One region of the Paenibacillus sp. FSL P4-0176 genome, then DNA from elsewhere that is predicted to be linked to it. Evidence: riboswitches for the same ligand, from Rfam matches in the RefSeq annotation. Region 1 holds a riboswitch; the other holds the start of a gene.
What was found. A riboswitch is a leader RNA that binds a small molecule or an ion and turns the genes downstream of it on or off. The one in region 1 is predicted to bind cyclic di-AMP.

Region 1 (3,137 bases):
CAAACATTGTACGAGTCATCCGTGACGATCGCAAAAAAAGGTAGTGATTACAGCGCCGTTCCTGTTCGCATTGCTTTTGAAGACGGGCATATCCTCACCAAGCAATGGAATGGCAAAGAAGATCGCATCACGTATAAATTAACTCACACATCCCCCGTATCCTGGGCCATGACCGATCCCCTGTACTCGATCGTGTTGGAGAACCGCCATATGAACAATTTCCTGAAATCCGGACTGGATGAGCAGACGAAGTCCCGCTGGAGCATGAGTGTAACCAAACTAATAGAAGCCATATTCGGAGGTCTGTCATGGTGAGGTGGAAACGGTGAAAGCGAAAATACGTGAAGGCTGGTTTCTCGTCCGTCAGCATATGTTCATTGCCGCACTCTTATTTCTCTATCAACTCATTTGGGGATATTTCTTCTATCGAATGGTACAATCGGCCGTCATCCCACTGCTCCTTCGCTATCCAGATGCTGATGCCGGTGATCTGAGTACACTTTTGTTCAAAATGGAAAGTCAACTTAACCTGTCTACCCATCCGGAGGTTCATCGTTATCTATGGATTCTCGGGGGCATGCTGCTGATTCGCATGTTGATCAGCCCCCTCATTCAGGCAGGACTGCTCTACTCACTTCAGCACTTTAATTCTACAGAAGAGCGCATCCCCTTTGTCCGCGGAATCAAAAATCTGTGGAAACCGATGCTGCTGCTCCACACCATACGTACATTATTGATACTTCTGCCCGCCTACTGGCTCATACCGAAGCTCTACTCGATTCTCATGGACGGATTTCATTCCCTTCAATTACTTTTGCCTGGCATACCTTATGTTGCTGCCTGGATTGTATATGGTTGGATCATCCACCATGTCATACTCTATATGCAGTTCGGTGTTTCGGCACCAGAAGGAGAAGGCGGGGCTCACGGTACCCTCAAAGCACTCTGGATTGCACTGCGTCATCTCATCGCTGTAATCGGCATTGCATTACTGCTGGGCGGAGTACACCTGCTCGTCTTTGGGGCATTCACTACAGCCTCATGGTTATTAACGGGACTGACCGGACTTATACTACAACAGACGTATCCACTTGCCAGATGTCTATTGAGTCTGTGGAAAATATGCAGCCATTTCCGATTATGGCAGTCCAAAATATCCAAAGGTGAGAGCAGATAGTTTAAAAATTGTTACCATCACATGTTAAACTCATGGCCTAATATGTACTTATAAATAGGCAAACCTCAACCTTTCCCCGTCAAAGGTCGAGGTTTTTTTTGCTAAATTTGTTGCTAAACGTTGCCAAAGCCGTACTCCTCTGTTACAATAATCGCAGTGAGTTTTTAGTAACAACTTTGTAATCTTTACATTCATATTTGTAACTACTTAAAATTAAATCGTCATTTCTTGATTTCGCAGGTGCATAACTAGCATAGCCAAATTCCTGGCACCTGGGAAGCGGGGGAACCAGTTATGGGTGAATTGATCTTGCTACAGAGGGATCATAGGGGACCTTCAACCGAATCCTTAAGCTAACCTCGCAGGCATTGGAAGGGGAATATCTCTTGTTCAAGAAGAAATTAACCGCAGCTGTACTTAGCATCACATTCGCTTTATCGCTTGGTGCAGGTAGCGCATTCGCAGATTCAAAGATGGACACAGTAATTGATTCAGCAATGGGAACTACATACAAAAGTGGGGGAACAACGCTTAACGGCTTTGACTGCTCCGGATTTACCCGGTATGTATTCGACAAGTTGGGTATTGATTTGGCACGCCAATCCAGTTCCCAATTCGACATGGGCGATTCCGTATCCCGCATGGAAATGAGAGCTGGCGATCTGGTGTTCTTTAATACAACAGGTAAAGGCGTATCTCATGTAGGAATCTTTGTAGGGGATGGAAAGTTCGCACACTCCTCTTCTTCCAAAGGCGTTACGATCAGTGCATTGAGTGAAAACTATTGGGCCAATCGTTATGTTGGCGCAAAACGGATTATGAGCACGGACGCATATGAATCACTGGCCCTTGACTAGGGACAAGCTGAGCAACATGATGCTGTAACCATTAAACATACTGGAACGAAGCAAGAAGCATAACAGAACCGCCCGGTACATTCTCCGCAGGAATGTATCCGGCGGTTTTTTTGTGCTTCAATCCTTATTCATGTTGCAAGTTATACTCGGGGCATATTCTGCGACATCAACAGGTTCATTTTGCGTTCGTTCGTCCGTGCCCTTATGATGTTTTTACCCATCCCGTTATAATATAAACGAAATTACCGGAACTTTTGTTTCATTTTTTTTCTTGGGAAGGAAGACTTGCTAAATGAACATCACTTTTGTAGAGTGGACAAAGAGTTCTGTTTCAAGGAAAGGAGCATGCAGGTGTATGAAGGAAACCCCTGTGACGTTTCACGTTGTACCCATGCGAGAAGAACATGCGGAGCTTATCTGCAGTTGGCAGTATGATCCGCCTTACAATATCTACAGCTGGCTCCCCTGGGAGCAGATGAAAGCTCTGGAAGTGGAATTCGGAGATGCACAGCTGCGGCAGGAGCAATATGCAATCGTCCTGGATCAGAACGATCGTATATGTGGGTTTGCTCAATACTTCCCACTTCAAGGGGTAACCCGGATTGGCCTTGGCATGCATCCAGAGCTGTGTGGTCAGGGTCAAGGGACAGCTTTTGTCACTGCCATTGTACAGGAAGCCATTCGCCGAAATCCCACGAATGAGATTGATCTGGAAGTACTCACTTGGAATGCTCGTGCCATTCAAGTCTATCTGAAGAGTGGATTTGTCACCCATGATACATACGAACGGCAGACCCCAACCGGCTTGAAGCCCTTTCACTGTATGGTTTATGAAGGGCCTCGCGGTTAGAATCCATTGCAAAACAACTAAATTTGCCCCTTGTTATGTGATTAGTTCAAAAAATTCCCACAAAATGCTATGATGTCAGTACAGGTTCCGTTATAATGATATGGATAGTTTCAGGTTAGATGATCTTTCATTCTGGAGGGGACATAAGGGATGCACAAATGGATCATGAGCGGAGTATTTTTTGCAGCATGCGCTTTAGCTATTGTTTTAATGTTTACGCTTCCAGGGAAAGAAGAAGTGGCTGAAGAAGCCA
Region 2 (3,137 bases), 2.3 Mb from region 1:
CCGAATCAGACGTCCATGTCGATTCGGGCCTTACCTTTAACTGTTGCTAATAGTTTGGTTCATTAATACGGAAGCATACTACAAATTACAGCTTGGAAGGCCAGTTGCCATACCATGCATAACCGCCTCTTCTTTCTTTATCAATATCACTTAATTTGTATTTAACTACCCCGTCACGACCAATAAAGATTGGTTTATCCGTTCCGATCTCATAGAAGCGTGCCCAAATTGGTGCAGCTTTGGAATCAGCGATAATTTTACTATCTCCATTAGCTCTTTCATACTTGTAACCCGTAATTTTCACTTTGTTAAACCAAGCCTCCGCTCCTTTAATGGATGCGGTAATTTTAGCGTTAGCAGGTCTGGTTTTCAGAAATTTAACAATCGTTACACTCTCTCCAGCTGTCAGCGATGGCACTTCGTAGATTCTTGCGCTCGCTGGTTTAAGAGAGCTGGAATCATGTTGTTGTCCCCATGCTGTCAGCTTACCACCTGAAACGACCTGTGTATTCAGAATCGCCTCCACACCTTTGGCAACTGAATTTTTACTGCGGTTAGCAAGTGTACTGTCGATAAATGAGAAATCACCTTTGCGTGCCGCTACTTCATCCAGCATGATCATTACATTAATCATGGCATCATCATTGTAAGTGATGTGCTTGTGGTATCCGGAGCTTTGGTAAACTTGTGGCCACCCGCCGTTTGAATACTGCATGTTGATCAAAAAGTTAATTCCTTTGATTGCAGCTGTGGAGTAACGCGGATCATTCGTCTTTTTAAATTCCTTCGCCAATCTTCTAATTTCTGAGTATGTAGCCTTGTTGTCTATCGTGGACTTTGCCCACTCTCCACTTGTCTGTTTATAATCTTTTCTCCAACCTCCATCCGGCAGCTGGTTCTTCAAAATATCAGAAATACTCGCTGTAGTACCCGACGCATCTGCAGCAGATACCGTCCCTACAGGGAGAACTGCCATTCCAACTGCTGAGAACACCATCGTACATGCCAGGACAAAAGTAATTATTTTCTTCGCTTTCAAATGTAACACTCTCCTATGTTCGTTTTTATAAATCTTCCACTTCTACTTTACCTATGATACGCGTCTCTAAACCTCCTTTATTTGTATTTATCGCATAATAAAATCAATTTTAATCCAATATGTGGATTGGATAATCAGATAATATGCAAAAAATCGATTTTTGTCAATATATGCAACTTAATGAATATAATCTCTCTAATTCTACATAACGGAATAGTTCTTTTAACTCATGACAAACCTATCTATTTATCCAAATTCGTCTTACACGAATCAATAATGACGTTTTTGTCATGAATGATACCCAAACTCGATCCCTTTTTTCATATAAAAACCTTAATTCCGCTAACATTGAGGTATTAAGAAAGGGTTTAAATGGGTTTGACAATTACGCATTTATGCAATATAGTTTCAAATAGTTACAAAAACTTAATTATTCATTGCCGAGTTTCATGTTTGAAAACGGGGGAACCAATTTGGGTGAATTATTCTTATACATAGGAAATATAGGGAACCTTCTACCGAACCCTTAGCTAACTCCGTAGACATCGAAGGGAGAACATTGATTTTGAAAAAACTGATTATCTCCATTTTTGGAGCAGCTGTATTATTTACATCCGGGGCAACAAGCACAGAGGCAAGCAGTATCAACTCCGTAGTGAACAACATGACAGGTATTCCTTACAAATGGGGTGGCACAACTGTAGCCGGCTTCGACTGTTCTGGTTTTATGAGATATCTTTTCAACAAATACAGCATTGAATTACCACGTACTTCGCAGCAGCAAGCCAAAGCAGGTACTCCCGTATCCAAGAGCAATGTTCGGACAGGTGATCTGGTGTTCTTTAATACAACAGGCAAAGGCATTTCACATACAGGTGTATATATCGGCGGCGGACAATTCGCTCATGCCTCCAGCAGTAAAGGTGTAAGCATCACGAAGTTATCGAATCCATACTTCAATGATCGTTATGTAACAGCACGTCGGGTAACTGGACAGTTTATGTATGATAAAATGTTAGGTAAAATGTGATTCACATACAAAAAGGCATCGGTTATTAACCGGATGCCTTTTTTGCACTTAAAAATGTATGTTGCATTGCTTACTAATGCAGAGCCTTCTGCACTCGCATCGCACCCTGAGACAGGGCATGTCCTCCACCAACAGCTCCAGCCACGGCTACGGTCTCCATAATCTCCTGATCTGTTGCGCCCTTAGCACGGGCTTCTTCTACATGGTAGAAGGTACATACCTCATTGTTGGCGAATAATCCAATGCCAAGCGCAATTAGCTGTTTTGTCTTCGCATCAATCACACCAGGTTGGAAACATTCTCCGGTAAACTCATGATACGACTTCACCACACCTGGCAGCACATCGCTTAATGCTCCAATCTGATCCTTGTAGGCATGAACTTTATCATTCATCAATGTCATGGCTTGTAGCACACCCTCTCGGCTATAGTTACAGATCTTCCTCACTGTACCTATCTTCTCTCCCGAGTGAGCCAATTATGCCAAGAAATCATGGTAATTCCAAACATTTAAAGCTCATGGCCCTGCCATAATTATCAGCTGTTACTCACTAAGTGGACTCTGGCGCGGCTCGCTGAACAGCTGATAGCTGTAACCTCGGTCCAGCTTAACGACACGTCGATTCTGACGACGGATAAGTACCTGCTCGCCATCCCAGGCAACCACAATGCCCTTCACGTCGTTCGATTCCAGCTCGTCCCGTACGACTCTAACTTTCTCACCTGACAGACGCAGGGCGTCCAATTCTGTATCACTAATCATCTTCATGGCTCCTATATTTCAAATTTATTTACAAAAAGAGACCTAAATGAAAAGTCATTTAGGTCTCACGTGACTGTATTGGACTGTCATGTCATTCGAAATTATGTCCCGACTGAAAGTTACCGCTGCGCGTGCTCTTTGCTGTCGTTCTTCTCGAACCAAAAATCAAGCACTTTGGCGGACATCACACGTTCTTCAAGGTACTCCACTTGATGCGGTGTAAATTGTTCTTTCCAAGAGAAGGACAACTCTTCGCACAAGCCTACAATCGTCAGTAATTCTGACCAGGCAACATAGCGTTTGTA

Region 2: linked by a shared signal. The riboswitch ahead of MKY95_RS11355 (C40 family peptidase) and the one ahead of MKY95_RS00530 (C40 family peptidase) in region 1 are both predicted to bind cyclic di-AMP.

Annotation. Positions count from the first base shown of each region.
Region 1 covers NZ_CP150242.1:108,682-111,818, reverse strand. The annotation lists gene MKY95_RS00540 (M1 family metallopeptidase) at 1-315, shown strand, start outside; gene MKY95_RS00535 (hypothetical protein) at 326-1,177, shown strand; cyclic di-AMP (ydaO/yuaA leader) riboswitch at 1,423-1,560, shown strand; gene MKY95_RS00530 (C40 family peptidase) at 1,600-2,034, shown strand; gene MKY95_RS00525 (GNAT family protein) at 2,390-2,884, shown strand; gene MKY95_RS00520 (cytochrome c) at 3,035-3,137, shown strand, end outside.
Region 2 covers NZ_CP150242.1:2,435,222-2,438,358, reverse strand. The annotation lists gene pelA (pectate lyase) at 86-1,048, opposite strand; cyclic di-AMP (ydaO/yuaA leader) riboswitch at 1,468-1,599, shown strand; gene MKY95_RS11355 (C40 family peptidase) at 1,605-2,069, shown strand; gene MKY95_RS11350 (carboxymuconolactone decarboxylase family protein) at 2,143-2,472, opposite strand; gene MKY95_RS11345 (hypothetical protein) at 2,614-2,832, opposite strand; gene MKY95_RS11340 (hypothetical protein) at 2,952-3,137, opposite strand, start outside.